Regions from separate parts of the Sphingobacterium sp. 2149 genome, predicted to be linked through region 1. Evidence: riboswitches for the same ligand, from Rfam matches in the RefSeq annotation. Region 1 holds a riboswitch; each other region holds the start of a gene.
The links. A riboswitch is a leader RNA that binds a small molecule or an ion and turns the genes downstream of it on or off. The one in region 1 is predicted to bind thiamine pyrophosphate.
Positions count from the first base shown of each region.

Region 2: linked by a shared signal. The riboswitch ahead of thiM (hydroxyethylthiazole kinase) and the one ahead of pnuC (nicotinamide riboside transporter PnuC) in region 1 are both predicted to bind thiamine pyrophosphate.
Region 3: linked by a shared signal. The riboswitch ahead of J2X77_RS12970 (TonB-dependent receptor domain-containing protein) and the one ahead of pnuC (nicotinamide riboside transporter PnuC) in region 1 are both predicted to bind thiamine pyrophosphate.
Region 4: linked by a shared signal. The riboswitch ahead of thiS (sulfur carrier protein ThiS) and the one ahead of pnuC (nicotinamide riboside transporter PnuC) in region 1 are both predicted to bind thiamine pyrophosphate.

Region 1 covers NZ_JAVDTD010000001.1:73,858-77,872, reverse strand. The annotation lists gene J2X77_RS00310 (acyl-CoA dehydrogenase) at 1-1,005, opposite strand, end outside; gene pnuC (nicotinamide riboside transporter PnuC) at 980-1,597, opposite strand; TPP riboswitch at 1,653-1,797, opposite strand; gene J2X77_RS00300 (malate:quinone oxidoreductase) at 1,812-3,311, opposite strand; gene fabG (3-oxoacyl-[acyl-carrier-protein] reductase) at 3,779-4,015, shown strand, end outside.
Region 2 covers NZ_JAVDTD010000003.1:160,468-164,482, forward strand. The annotation lists gene J2X77_RS05590 (NAD(P)-dependent oxidoreductase) at 1-148, shown strand, start outside; gene J2X77_RS05595 (dienelactone hydrolase family protein) at 246-989, shown strand; gene J2X77_RS05600 (VanW family protein) at 1,267-2,103, shown strand; TPP riboswitch at 2,169-2,261, shown strand; gene thiM (hydroxyethylthiazole kinase) at 2,343-3,146, shown strand; gene thiE (thiamine phosphate synthase) at 3,136-3,768, shown strand; gene thiD (bifunctional hydroxymethylpyrimidine kinase/phosphomethylpyrimidine kinase) at 3,765-4,015, shown strand, end outside.
Region 3 covers NZ_JAVDTD010000008.1:130,984-134,998, forward strand. The annotation lists gene J2X77_RS12970 (TonB-dependent receptor domain-containing protein) at 1-1,861, opposite strand, end outside; TPP riboswitch at 1,916-2,041, opposite strand; gene J2X77_RS12975 (amidohydrolase family protein) at 2,268-3,443, shown strand; gene J2X77_RS12980 (acylphosphatase) at 3,562-3,843, shown strand; gene J2X77_RS12985 (lipopolysaccharide biosynthesis protein) at 3,915-4,015, shown strand, end outside.
Region 4 covers NZ_JAVDTD010000009.1:208,572-212,586, forward strand. The annotation lists gene thiC (phosphomethylpyrimidine synthase ThiC) at 1-1,733, opposite strand, end outside; gene thiS (sulfur carrier protein ThiS) at 1,779-1,985, opposite strand; TPP riboswitch at 2,045-2,140, opposite strand; gene J2X77_RS14720 (family 78 glycoside hydrolase catalytic domain) at 2,332-4,015, shown strand, end outside.

The DNA.
Region 1 (4,015 bases):
CAAAATCCCTGCATGAGGATAGAGTTTAACGGTATTCATTAAGATGGAAGACACAAAATCACGGCTTTGCGTCGCTATTTGCGCATAAATTAAGGCATTATCGATTCCATTACTGAGGTTATCCCAAGAATGATCAGCCAAATTCAGGATAGCATCCTTTTGTATTATGAAATCCTGTTGAAGTTCATCGAGCATGCCGAAAGCGGCTTTACTCGCTGCATACTCCCATTTGGACGCTTTACTTTTTAACACAAACAGTTTTTCAATCAAATCTAGAAATCGCTTATACATCCCGATAAAATTCGCCAGCAGGGTCAACTCAGCGAAAGGCATAAAGGGATATTGATAGCGTAGATCACTGCGTGTGCTTTTTGCCGCATTGATTTCGAAACACTGTTTACCATCAATCTGAACGTCCTGCAGCGAAAAAGAGTGCGAGGCTGTCACTTGTAATCCGAATGTATCCCAGTCATAATGAACCAGCGCATGTTCCCTATCGACAAAAAATGATTTTACAAGGGGATCTCCCCTGTCATCCAATACGGGATTGCCCTCTTCCTCAATCGTTGCATTCAACGTAAAATGGGTTAAATGGGGAGCTCCAGTGGCGTATTTCCAAAATCCTGTGAGTCGATAATGTTCACCATCGCGCGTTGCTGTGCCAGATGCCTGACCGCTACCACCGAAACAAACGCGTTCCGTTTTAAAAATTTGATCTCCTAAAACGGGGTCAATAAAACCCACAAAAAGATTTGCTCCCGAACATAATGTAACTGTCCAGGCCAGCCCGCCGTCCCAATACGCTAAATCAGCCAATACATTGAGACCTTCGGGCACCGTTAAACCTAATCCCCCCAATTCAACGGGAATCCAGATTTTGAACCATTTTCTGCGATAGATTAGCTCCAACTGTTCATCCGACAAGGATTTCTGCTGAATACCTTTTGCCTGACTGTCTTTCAGAATTGCAATATCCGCACTATTGAGTTGCATATCTCTCTTCACGTATGATTTTCCTCCAATTTAAATATCCACTAAATGCCATAACAAATAAAAACAAAGTCAGTCCGGAATAAAGAAACAATCCTTTATGGATCAATAACGGAATAGCCATTAGATTGCTAATATTCAACAGTATCCAATTTTCTATTTTACGTTTTGCCAACAACCACATTCCTGCCCAAGCGGTACAAGAAACGGCAGAATCCCATAGTGGAACATCCGAGTCGGTTAAGTGCACCAATCCAAAATAGAACAACAGAAAACCAGCGGTGCAGATAAAGCTTACTATCCACCAATCTTTCTTTTCACAATTCGTGATCGGCGTAGCGACGTCACTGCTATATTTCCAATACATCCAGCCGTAGATGCTCATGACTAAATAATACAGGTGCAACAATATTTCAGCATACAGTTTTGCATGAAATAATACATATACGGATATCAGTATGCCTATAATTCCAAAAATATAATGGATTGATTTATTTTGCCGTGAAAACCAGACTTGCAGAATGCCGAAAGAAACCCCTAGCCATTCCGCTATTGTGGCCTGCTGCATCTGTTTTATAAAAGCGTCGATAATGGATTCGGGAGTCATTCGAATTGTTTATTATTGCGTGTGATCTTATAATAAACCTTCGGGGAAAAAAGCTGTTTTTATTGAAATTAAATCCCTACGCCAGCATTACCTGGATCAGGTATATAAAAGCGATTGTACAAAGAGGAACAATCGCTTTTATTGGGTATAATCTCAGCCCAGAACGGCCAAAGCCGTTCGAAGCACCCCTCGAGTATATTGGCGGTCGAACTGATTAATCGATATCGATTAATTTCAACGCCTTATGTGTGCGTATACGTGTTTCTTTACAAAGCTGTGCATCATCGTTCAATGATTTACCGTGTGATGGTATCATCTCACGTAACTTCTTGCGGTATTCATCTGATTTAGCACGCTCAGGGAAACATTTCTTCAGCAAACTGATCATAATAGCAACAGAGGTAGAAGCGCCAGGAGAAGCGCCCAATAACGCGGCAATAGAGCCATCTGAACTAGAAACGACCTCTGTTCCAAATTCCAAAATTCCACCTCTCTTCTCATCTTTCTTGATCACCTGAACCCGTTGTCCCGCCTTCTCAATAACCCAGTCCTCCAATTTTGCTGTGGGCATAAATTGTTTCAATGATTCCAGTTTATCTTTCGGAGATTTCATGACTTCTGTGATCAAATATTTGGTCAAGGGCAAATTATCAAGTCCGGCAGATAGCATCGGTCGGATATTCGACAACTTGATAGAAGCCGGTAGATCGAAATAAGACCCCTGTTTGAGGAATTTTGTTGAAAAACCCGCATAAGGACCAAATAACAAAGCTTGTTTGCCATCGATATAACGCGTATCTAAGTGCGGCACAGACATCGGTGGAGCGCCTACAGAGGCTTTGCCGTACACTTTGGCGTGGTGGGCATTAATAATCTCCTCATTCACGCAACGCAGCCATTGGCCTCCTACCGGAAAGCCACCATACCCTTTTGCTTCTGGTATTCCAGATTTTTCCAACAACAGCAAGGAGTGTCCACCAGCACCAATAAATACAAATTTCGCTTTGATTTCTCTCTTTACTCCTGTTTTTAAATCTTTGACCTCCACTTCCCAACGGCCATCATCTTCACGTTCGATGTCAATGACTTCATGGTTTAGCGAAATGGATATATTTTCTTTATTTGCAAGATTAGCGATCAAATCACGTGTCAATGAGCCAAAATTGACATCTGTACCAAGATCCATTTTCGTTGCAGCAATCTTTTCGTTTTTATCACGCCCCTCCATCATCAATGGAATCCATGATTTCAGCAATTCAGCATCTTCGGTATACTCCATCCCCTTAAACAAGTTTTGGGTCGTTAAAGTTTCCCATCTTGTTTTCAGAAATTTAGCATCTTTTTCACCAAAAACCGCACTCAGGTGTGGAATACTACGGATAAAATTTTCAGGCTGGGTAATGATGCCTTTATCAACAAGGTAGGACCAAAACTGCTTAGATACCTCAAATTGCTCAGCAATTTTCACTGCTTTATCAATCTTTACAGAACCATCTTTCTGTTCGGGCGTATAATTTAACTCGCATAAGGCAGAGTGACCCGTGCCAGCATTATTCCAAGCGTCTGAACTTTCAGCAGCCACAACATCCAAACGCTCAAGAATTTCAATATTAACGTCTGGGCTTAATTCATTGATTAGAGTACCCAAAGTAGCACTCATAATACCGGCGCCGATTAGAACAACGTCAACTTCTTTATTTGATTTTTTGCTCATGTTTTTGTGATTGATGCAAATTTAATATAGTTTTTGATAAACGTCCAAGTCTTTTGTCAAAAAACTGTACTTTTTAGAAGCACTTATTCAAAAATAACATGGATTTATTAAAATTATATAAAGTGAGTAAACGCTTACTGTTAAACACTAAATCCGTTCGCTAAAAAAATAGCAAGCAACGCTTTTGTAAACATCAGCTGAAGGCATAATGTTCTGCTAATTTAGACCGTTATTTATCGAAAGATTTTGTGTTATAATATAGTTTTAACATTTTTGCAAAATGTCTATAAGCGACAGGGATAAAAAATAAAAAAAAAGAATCGCTGTGGCATAGCTAGATAGCGACCGAATGAAAGCGCCCGTGTCGTATTGATCTCCATAATGAGTAGGAAGAGCAACGCGGGAGGAAGTCGGAACGATGGATCTATATCGTATCGTAAATAATTAAAGATAAATAACTTATACAGATGAAAATACTCGAAGGAAAAATTGCTTTAATAACAGGAGCATCGAAAGGAATCGGAAGGAAAATTGCAGAAGTTTTTGCACAACATGGTGCTAACGTCGCTTTCACATATCTTTCTTCTGTCGAAAAAGGACAGGCGTTAGAACAGGAGCTTCAGGCTTTCGGTACGAAAGTAATCGGCTATCGTTCTGATGCTTCAAAATTTGAAGAAGCGGAACAATTAATCAATTCCATTGTT
Region 2 (4,015 bases), on a different contig from region 1:
TCTTATGCTAAAAGATATCCGGCTGGCCCAACAGGCTGGCGCCGATTATCCGCTTTTAAAAGCACTGCTTGAGACGTACGGAAAAGCGCATGAAAACGGTTTTGGACAACTCGACGTTATCGGCATTATTGAATCTATAAAGTCTTGATTCAGGTTGCCAAGAGCAAAAAGTAACCCAATCAAAAAGGATAAATATAATAGCCTAACGACGATTGCAAATACATAGACAGAAAAATTATTTACATATGAAAAAAGTAATGACCCTATTGCTGCTTACCATGGTTACCATGACTTCACAAGCGCAAGAACTAAAACAAATTTCGTATCAAGATGGTGAGCAAAAACTCAAAGGATTGATTACCGCCAATACGGCAAAAAAAGGAGCAGCTGTCCTCATTCTCCCGGCATGGAAGGGAATTGACAACGAAGCGAAACAAGCCGCATTACAACTGGAAAAAGAAGGCTACATTGCTTTCATTGCTGACATTTACGGTGAAGGGAACATTCCCTCAGACAACACGGCAGCATCGAAAATAGCCGGACATTACAAAACCGACTATAAGGCTTATCAGCATCGCATCACGCTAGCATTAGAACAACTAAAAAAAGAAGGAGCGGATCCCAACAAGATTGCTATCATTGGCTACTGTTTTGGAGGTACCGGCGCGCTCGAAGCCGCAAGAGCGCATTTACCCGTCAATGCAGTGGTCAGTATTCATGGCGGCCTATCCAAATCTGCAGACAGACCCAATGGTGCTATCAAAACAAAAGTGCTTGTTGAGCATCCTGCAGACGATAAAAGTGTATCCAAAGAAGATTACGATGGGTTGATCAAGGAATTAAACCAAGGGAAAGCAGATTGGCAAATAATCACCTATGCAAATTCTGGACATACCTTTACCAATCCAGAGTCGCCAGAGTATAATCCAGTGATGGCGAAACGCGCCTGGGCGCATACGTTATTATTTTTGAAAGAAGTGTTAAACTAGCTCGCAACACGAACAACAGCAATATCTCTCCAAATGAATGATAATTCGAAGCTGAAAATCTATCCGACTATTGTTCATTTCTTGATATTGCTGTTGTAAAGCATCATCGCAATCCCCCATCCTTTAAAATCACTAAAGATAGCAAGCCCTCAAAACCAGAGGACAAATCGTGTCGCAAATCGTGTGACAAATCGCGGGACAAACTTTTAAAAAAGGAGAAAAAAAGTGTGAACACATACATTTCTTGATTAATTTTGAAAGCAAAAAAAAGGTCGAATTGAGAAAAAGAATACTAATAAGTCAACGTCATCCAATACTATATTTTCTTGCGGTATGGGCACGAAGAATGCACCGAAAAGCCGTTTGGCTGTTGGATGATAAAAAATACGCTGCTGTTAAATCAGCTGATAAACTTCCCTTCCGCGTTAAAAAACACCAGTCTGTATTGTTAAAGAAACTGGGCGAAAACAACATGCAATTGCAGATCAATAAAGTTACCAATCTGAAAATTGCAGCATCACAGATCACGAGCATTCTGATCAGGCCACAAGAAACTTTTTCATTTTGTAAATTGGTAGGACTACCTACCGCAAAAAAAGGGTATCTGTCGGGAATGGAACTTTCTTTCGGCGAAGCGCGAGCGGGCATTGGTGGTGGAATCTGTCAAATATCAAATCTCATCCATTGGCTTGTCATTCACAGCCCGCTTACGGTCACTGAACGCTACCACCACTCTTTTGATCCTTTTCCCGACGATGGCCGTGTACTACCTTTCGGTAGTGGCGCTACCGTATTCTATAATTATCGGGACTATCAGTTCACTAACAATACCCCTTACACCTTTCAAATAAATCTGTGGTTTACCGACAAATGTTTAGAAGGTGAATTGAGAATCGATCAAGAGCTGGATTTTGCGTACCATGTATTTGAAAAAGAGCACCAATTTCTTAAAATAGACAATCAGTTCTTTCGGAAGAACGAGATCTGGCGCGAGAAGTTTTTAAAATTTCAAGGTGGAAAGATTTTAGAAACAGAACTTTTAACCAAAAATTTTGCGCGGGTTACTTATACCCCGGATGAATATACTGAAATTAGTTCCGACCGAAAGGCGTAATTCATTTTCATGATGATGATGCACGCTCTTTTAATATGAAAAGTCCACTTTTTTGTTTAAGTTTGGGATGGCTTTGGGGGTATTCTGTATAGAATTGAGATAGTCCCTTTGAACCTGATTCGGTTTATACCGGCGTAGGGAAAAGCAACAATCCACTGTACAGCATATCTTTATACTGCACAGCCCATCGCTCTTCCTTCCCTCAAAGCCACACGAATATAGCTTAACATGCAAAAAGAATGGAAGATTCTATTATCAATTTATTGGAGCAGGTGAGGATTGAAAAACCGCTCGTGCATAACATCACAAACCTCGTTGTGATGAATACTACGGCCAACGCACTTTTGGCCTTAGGAGCATCCCCTGTAATGGTACACAGCCCATTGGAAGTACGCGAAGTTGTGGACATTGCACAAGCGCTCGTCATTAATATCGGTACTTTAAGTGAACATACAGCCGAAGCGATGCTGGTCGCTACGGAACACGCCAATACCATCGGACGACCGTGGGTATTGGACCCTGTTGGTGCCGGGATATCAGCATTTCGCAATGACCTACTTTCCAACCTACTAGCGCTAAAACCAACAGTAATCCGTGGCAATGCATCGGAAATCATAACGCTGTACAATTCCAACCAACCGAATACAAAGGGAGTTGACAGCACCGCGGATAGTAAAGATGCGCTCAGGTTTGGAAAGCTATTGCAACAACATACTGGCTCCATCATCTGTATTTCTGGAAATGTAGACTATATTCTTTCGGAAAAACACACGGTTGAAGTGTATAACGGCCACCCCTTAATGACGCAAGTGACAGGACTTGGCTGTAGTGCTACTGCACTCATTGGTGCATTCCTGGCTGTTACGGATGGCCACTTTGAAGCTGCTGTCGCAGGGGTCTCCCTCTTAAGCCTGGCCGGAGAGCTCGCAGCCAAATCAGCCAGCGGCCCGGGCACACTGCAATTGAATCTTTATGATGAACTCTATCGGCTTAATGCAGAACGTCTGCAATCAAGTCTCAAGATCAAACACTATGCACATTAATCCGCTTTTCCCATATCCTTTATATTTAGTCATCTCCGAGCGGGATTGTTATCCCAAAAATTGGCTTCAGGTCGCCGAAGAGGCTATTATTGGTGGTGTTGATCTGATTCAATTGCGAGAGAAAACGGATAATCCCGCTACCTTTTTAGCAAAGGCCATGCGCTTGAAAAAGATTACCGATCACTATGGTATTCCTTTGGTAATTAATGATGCCGCAGCAATTGCCCAACAGATCGGGGCCTGGGGAGTGCATGTGGGTCAAAACGATCTCAAACCAGTCGCCATTCGAGAAAAATATGGAGACAGATTAACTATTGGATGGTCCATAGAAGCTGTGCAACAGCTGGAGAGCCAACAGATGCTAGTCGTCGACCATCTTGGTGTAAGTCCCATCTTTTCAACACCTACCAAAAGAGATACTGTTACCGAATGGGGAATTACGGGTTTAAAGCACCTTCGGAATAGGACCGAAAAGCCATTGATCGCGATCGGAAGCATGAATTTCCACACCACACAACAAGCTTGGAAAGCGGGCGCAGATTCCATCGCAGTTGTTTCGGCCATCTGTCAAAGTGCCGATCCCAGACAAGCCAGTGCACAATTAAAAGCCTTACTAAAATGACAAAAAACAAAAAATATAGGGTTCCTACTATACTCAGCATCGCAGGATTCGACGGAAGCGGCGGAGCCGGCATACAGGCAGATACCAAAACGATATCGGCATTGGGCTGCTATGCGATGAATGTTTTAACCGCCCTCCCCGTTCAGAATACGCAAGGTGTGAGACGTATTTATGAGATACCTACCTCGGCTGTACAAGATCAGCTGGATGCAATCTTTGAGGATATTTATCCAGATGCAATCAAAAT
Region 3 (4,015 bases), on a different contig from region 1:
AAAACATCCCATATCCGTTCAACCCGATGTTAAGTTTTTCGTTTGCAAATCGGTAACCAAATTCTATATCCTGCATTTTCTCAGGTGTTGGATCAGGTAAACTGCTGTTTTTTTCTATAAAATCTTTGCGAACAGGCTCTTTCTGCGCAAAGGCATAGGAAGCATACACATTTGAATAATCATTTAAGAGATAAGTTGCGCCCGCTTTTGGGTTTAAGAAATTGAATTTTGGGTGATAGTTATAGTTTTTGACCTTATCGTCATCGCCATATATGTGATAGTCTACATTTCTATATTGGACATCAGCCATAAGAATCCATTGGTCCAATTTGTAATCGATCTTTAGGAAATTACTGAAATCATTTTTTTGTGATTTTCCGAAGTAGTAGTTGTCATCCAAAAATCCTGTTGAGGCATATTGTGCCCATATGACTTGACCATAATGCTTCCCTCTGTATTGATTGTAGGCTCCACCCCAGGTAATCTCCAGCTGATCGTTGGGTTTATAATTGAGGGAGTAGGTCAGGCCATAAAAATAGTTGTCCAACCATCTTCTGCGGACTAGATCTGTTTTTTGTATGGTATCTTTTCCGATAATCACATTGGGCAGGCCATATTTACTCAATTTATCGCCAGGTCTCATTTCTTCATAGTAGCCATAACCTCTGGTATAATGGAGGGCGGTATTAAATGTTAACTTGTCGCTCAAGATATTGGTGTAATGAAGCTGATGATGTTTTTGCGTATAATTATCAGTTTGGTTTTTATAGGTGTACAGGTTATAGTTACGACCAGCATTCATAAACCGATCTTTTTCAGCTCCCGATATTTCGAGCGCGTTATCGGCATAGTCATCCATACGTGACCGATCTCCAGTAATTAACGGTTCGGGAACGCCATTCCAGGCCTGATATGTTTTTTCTTTTCCCCAGAATACAATTCCTTTTAGGATGTGTTTCTTACCATAATAACCACCATCCACATAGAAAGATTGTAGGTCTGAACTCCCCCTTTCAATATAGCCATCGCTACTGATTCGCGATAATCTGGCATTGAATGCAAATTTGTCATTTATTAGTCCAGTGCCCACCTTCACTGTATTTTTCCACGTGTTGTAAGAACCAAAAGAATTATTAAGTTCTGCATAGGGATTTTCGGCCAGTGTGTTGGACTGAATATTTAATGAGGCTCCAAATGATCCCGCGCCGTTCGTTGAGGTGCCAATGCCACGTTGAACTTGGATGCTCTCTGTGGAAGATGCAAAGTCAGGAAGATTGACAAAAAATGAGCCCATGCTCTCCGCGTCATTTAGTGGAATGCCATTTAATGTTACGTTGATTCGTTGATTATCTGATCCGCGGATGGTCATCCCGGTATAACCGATGCCGGCTCCAGCATCTGAATTTACCTGTACGGATGGTGTTTGGTTAAGAAGAAAAGGGATATCCTGTCCGAGGTTGTTTTTGGTAATTTCCTCTTTTGAGATGTTTTTGAAGGTTGTAGGAGCATTTCTTTTAGCACGTGTGGATTGGACAAGTACCTCTTCCATTTGTATGGTAGTGGGTTCTAATTCGACCAGTAGTTCCATATTATCTTTTACGTTTACATTGCGGATCCATGTTTTATATCCGACAGAGGAAATCTGTATATGATGTTGCCCGGTATTGAGATGATAGAGCTTAATTATTCCATGGTTGTCTGACTGACCGTTGAAGGAAGCTTGTCCATCAATGGATACGGAAACGTTTTGTAAAGGGTTTTGGCTGGTCTTATCTACAGTTTTAATTGTCAGATTTTGCTGCGCAATGGCAATTTGGGTCGAAATAGTAGCTAAAGAGCTACAAATCAAAAATTTGATCATGGTAATGTATTTTGTTTGAGTTAAACAAATCATAGCAAGGGGTTACTATGATCGCACTATTTAACTAACCTCTCCCTACGCCAGCATTATCTGGATCAGGTGTACAGAATTTAATCTGTTGGGTATAATCTCAGCCTGTATTTGTGTTCCTGACAAAACAAGGCACCCCTATTTGATGCTGCGAATATATAGATTAAAAATTGAAATGTTATATAAAGAAGTATTTTATGACAAATTAAACAAGGAAGATGTTTGTTGTTATTTCTTTTTGGTTAATATTTTATGTAAATTGTTGTTTTTGGTATATATTGTTCTTTTTAGGTACCTTGGCATGAAATTTTCTACTAGTGGTATGTATTCATACAGGTCAAAATTTTAGTTACTAAATCGATAGTGAGGAGATAAAATGTTAAAATATTTAAGCGCTAATTATATTCTACCGATTAGCTCGATGCCGATAAAAGATGGTATTGTTGCGGTAGATGAGGAGGGGGTAATTCAAGGGATCTTTGACCCAACGTCATTTACACCGATGGATAACGGTCAGGTCGAGAAATACGAAGGGGTTATAATTCCGGGTTTTATCAATGCACATTGCCACATTGAATTGTCGCATATGAAAGGTATTGTTGCCAAAGGTACAGGTCTTCCGAGCTTTTTGAGTAAGGTGATGACAACGCGTTCGGCTTCGATGAAGAAAATAGATGAAGCGATGGCAAAAGCCGACAGAGAGATGTACGAAAATGGTATTGTCGCAGTAGGTGATCATGCTAATACGGATAATTCTTCAAAATTGAAGGAGGATTCTGAAATCCTGTATCACACGTTTGTAGAGGTGATGGGAATTGAGCCAGACGAAGCTGATTTTAAGTTGAAGGAAGCGAAATCATTGATCCAAGAGTTTAGGAATGGTCATGTATCTATCACGCCACATGCTCCCTATTCTTGCTCTAAGGTACTTTTTAAAAAATTCAAGAAAATAGTTCCGGAAACAAACATTATCAGTATTCATAATCAGGAAAGTGAGGAAGAGAATAAGTTGTTCCGTTATAAAATGGGCGAATTTTTAGACTTTTATAAAAGTATTGGAAAAAATGCAGATACGATAAAAGCGCAGGCAAGAAATTCAATTCAATCTTATTTGCCTTATTTGCCTTACCCAAATAAATTGTTGTTGGTTCATAATACCTATACGTCTTTAAAAGATCTTGATTTTGTTGAGCGTATGGGGCGTGACGTCACGTGGTGTTTATGTCCGAAAGCTAACCTTTATATTGAGGGGGTTCTACCTAAAATTCAGAATTTTTTAAATGCAGGACAACGTATTGTGATCGGAACCGATAGTTTAGCTTCCAACGATACACTGTCCATTCTGGAGGAACTAAAGGTGTTACATGCACACTTCGAGGATCTTGATTTCTTACAGACTATACAATGGGCCACGATTAATGGTGCTATTGCGTTAAATATTCAGGACGAATTTGGATCATTGGAGGTCGGTAAAAAGCCAGGTGTTGTATTGCTTCAGGGGATGGAACATATGCGCTTGACTGATGATGTGAAGGTAAAACGCTTAGCCTAGTATTTTATTCCCCAAAACTTCTGTACTTTTGTTTTTAATGAACAACCCATGACTATACGAATGAAATTATAGTCATGGATTGCTCCATCTGACAGATGGAAGAAAAAATAAGTTACAGATGAAACATTTGAATATTTCAATAAGAGGTAAAGTACAGGGGGTCTTTTTTAGATTGACAACCAAGGCAGTTGCTGATCAAGTTGGTGTCAGGGGCTTTGTGGTCAATTTAAAAGATGGTTCCGTTTATATTGAAGCTGAGGGCGATGATTTTGCACTGGATTCACTGTTGGAGTTCTGCCAAGAAGGCCCCGAAGGTGCAATTGTTGAAAGTGTAGAAATAGAGGAAGGCGAACTGAAAAGCTTTTCTAATTTTGAAGTAGTTAAAAGAGTTCAATCCTAAGCCCAGTGTCTACGATCAAAAAATTTCTCAGCGATACCTTCATTTACGGTATAACGACTATCGTTTCAAGAATGATAGGATTTTTGATGACGCCGCTTTATCTGAGGAAATTTAAAGATGCGGCAGTCTACGGCATCTATTCTAATTTTTATGCCTGGATGTCTATGTTGAA
Region 4 (4,015 bases), on a different contig from region 1:
TGCGTAATTTTCATGGAGCAAAATTTGGGGCCACACATGGAACAGAAATGAGCGACTTTAGCTGCATCTGCAGGCAAGGTTTCGTCATGATATTCCCGTGCGGTATCCGGATCTAGTGAAAGATTGAATTGATCTTCCCATCTGAATTCAAATCTTGCTTTACTTAAAGCATTGTCACGATACTGTGCTCCAGGGTGTCCTTTAGCCAAATCAGCAGCATGCGCGGCTAGTTTGTACGTGATGACACCATCTTTAACATCTTTTTTATTGGGTAATCCGAGGTGTTCTTTTGGGGTAACATAACAAAGCATGGCACAACCGTACCAACCTATCATCGCGGCTCCAATGGCCGAAGTAATATGGTCATATCCCGGAGCAATATCAGTGGTAAGCGGGCCTAAGGTATAAAATGGAACTTCATTACAACATTCCAGTTGTTTGTCCATATTTTCTTTGATCAGTTGCATTGGGACGTGACCGGGGCCCTCTATCATTACCTGAACATCGTGTTTCCAGGCGATCTTCGCAAGTTCACCCAATGTTTCGAGTTCAGCAAATTGAGCCGCATCGTTGGCGTCCGCAATAGCTCCAGGGCGAAGACCATCGCCAAGTGAAAAAGCGACGTCATATTGTTTCATAATCGAGCAGATTTCATCAAAATGGGTATAAAGAAAGTTTTCTTTGTGGTGAAAAAGACACCATTTAGCCATGATGGAACCACCTCTTGAGACGATACCAGTTACCCTTGAAGCTGTAAGATGAATATAGCGAAGCAGTACACCTGCATGTATAGTAAAGTATGAAACACCTTGTTCTGCCTGTTCGATCAAGGTGTCTTTAAATATCTCCCAAGTAAGGTCTTCGGCTACCCCTTTTACTTTTTCTAATGCTTGATAGATTGGTACGGTGCCGATTGGAACGGGTGAATTGCGGATGATCCACTCGCGGGTTTCATGAATATTTTTACCTGTGGAGAGATCCATGATGGTGTCGGCCCCCCAACGGCAGGCCCAAACCGCTTTCTCAACTTCCTCTTCGATACTCGAGCTAACAGCACTATTGCCAATGTTGGCATTGATCTTAACCAGGAAATTACGGCCAATGATCATCGGTTCACTTTCAGGGTGATTGATATTATTGGGAATGATCGCTCTCCCGGCAGCGATTTCTTCGCGGACAAACTCGGGAGTAATCTTTTTTTTAGGTGTTCTGGCGCCAAAGTTTTCACCTGTATGCTGATGATCCATTCCAGGTGTGGTGGCTACTAGCTGCTCGATACGTTGATTTTCCCGGATAGCTACGTACTCCATTTCGGGGGTAATGATGCCTTTCTTTGCATAATGTAATTGGGTGACATTTCCGCCAGAAGTGGCCACCTTCGGTTTATGACTATAGGCAAATCGGAGCGCATCAAGCGTTGGATCAAAGAGCCTTTTTTGTCCGTATTGGGATGTAATGTTGGCTAGCTGGGTTACGTCCTGGCGATTCAATATCCATTGTTCGCGAAGCCGCGGGAGACCTTTTCGGATATCGATCTGAAAATCCTCATCGGTATATGGACCAGAAGTATCGTAGATTGTGATAGGGGGATTAATTTCTACTTGTCCATTGCTCAATTTAGTTGGACTTAAAGAAATTTGGCGCATAGCAACTTGAATAGGAAATAGCGTTCCAGGTACAAAAATTTTCTTTGAGTTGGGAAAAGGGGATTGCGTAATTGTTTCAGCTGTCATTTTTCTGAATTGAAGTGAATGATTAGGGTGATTTTTTTAAAATCATTATCCGCCTTGCGATGCGGTTATTAAGATGATTTGATCGTGAGGATTGAGTGTTGTTGTAGCCCAATCTTCCTTGGGTATAACATGGTTGTTGATGGCAGCGGCAACACCTTGGGTTTTGCCAGATAATTCCAAGACCAATAATTCCTCAAGTGAAGAAGGGGCGGGGTCGAAAAATCGAATTTGATGGTTTATTGTAAGTTCCATTCCTTAATTTTTTTGGTTAAACTTTAGGAATGGCTACACGAAGGTACAGCAAAGCACCTGTTAGACAGCTCACTTTTCCCTACGCCAGTATGATCCGGATCAGGTTCTAAGGGTAAAATCTCAGCCTGCACAAGCAGACACCCCTAAAGTTAAAACGAAGATAGTATTATTTTTTTGAAAGTTGCAAGAATTTTAATTTAAATGCCTCACAGATAGATCAGGAAAGTGCAGGTCGCGATTTGGGAAATATTTAATATATTCGTTTTTTAATCAGCTAAAACAATTTAACAGTCACCGACAATTATACCCTTTAATGCGTAGGATTTTATTAACAATACTATTGTGTATGACAAGTATTGCATATGCACAATCTAAGAATAACTGCACTGCTGTACAGTTGACATGCGAACATCTGGTCAATCCGCTAGGCATTGACGCATCCCGTCCGAGACTAAGCTGGCGCCTTGAAGACCAGCGAAGGGGCGCTTTACAACAAGCTTATCAGATTCTTTTAGGGCAAGATTCTCTTGAATTGTTACACGGGGCAAAAGCGCATTGGGACAGTGGAAAGCAGCTAAGTTCGGCGATGTTGGTGCAATATAATGGTACCGAGTTAAAGCCGCGGACAAAATACTTTTGGCGAGTTAAAGTATGGGACCGAGACGGCATTTCCAGCGTTTCAGCAATAGCATCTTTCGAGACTGGAATGATGGGGAAGGATCTTTGGACAGGAAAATGGATCAGTGACAATAAAGATATCAATGCGCGCAACGCTCCGTATTTTAGGACTGAATTCACTGCCAAGAAGCGAATAAAATCGGCTCGTGCTTATGTTGCTGCTGCCGGATTATATGAACTTTCTATTAATGGCGTGCGCATTGAAGACCACCGTCTTGATCCCATGTATACGCGATTTGATCGTCGAACACTTTATGTGGTAGAGGATGTTACCGGACAACTTCAACGAGGTGCGAACGCGATTGGCGTCGTTTTGGGAAATGGATGGTATAATCATCAACCGCTGGCGGTATGGAACTTTCATCAAGCCCCATGGCGAAATCGGCCAACATTCTGTTTGGAGCTTAAAATCGAGTATACAGACGGCACACAGGAAACGGTCGTTTCAGATAAGCAGTGGAAAACAGCTTCCGGTCCAATTATCTATAACAATATTTACACGGGTGAGCATTACGATGCTCGAATTGACATGCCCGGGTGGGATATGCCAAAATTTGAAGATTCAGCCTGGCAGACCGTTCAATATAGAACTGCTCCATCCACCTACATCGTTTCTCAACAAATGGTTCCGATTCGACTAGGAAATGTATTCAGACCAAAATCAGTCACAAAGATTGACCAGCGTACGTATGTTTTCGATATGGGGCAGAATATGGCGGGGATTACAAGGGTTCAGATAAAGGGGCCGAGGGGTACTGTTCTGCGTATTAAGCATGGTGAACGGTTACAGTCTGATGGCCGACTCGATCAGTCCAATATCGATATTTACTATCTTGGCGATAAGGAAAGCGAGCCATTTCAGACGGATATACTAACCTTAAGTGGTCGCGATGATGAGTTTATGGCTAAATTTGGTTATAAAGGCTTTCGTTATGTCGAGGTTAGCAGCAGCACAGCGATAGCTTTGGATAGTTCTGCTGTGACTGCCTATTTTATGCACAGCGATGTTGAACCTATCGGACAGCTTAAAACATCCTCGGAATTGATTAACAAACTATGGAAAGCGACCAACAATGCCTATTTGTCGAATTTGATGGGGTATCCTACGGACTGCCCGCAACGCGAAAAAAATGGTTGGACAGGGGATGGTCACCTGGCGATTGAAACTGCCCTGTATAATTTTGACGGTATTACAGTTTATGAAAAATGGCTGGCCGATCATCGTGATGAGCAACACGAGAATGGCGTATTACCAGATATTATTCCAACGGGTGGATGGGGGTATGGTACAGCGAATGGTCTTGACTGGACAAGCACCATCGCCATTATCCCTTGGCAGATCTATCAGTTTT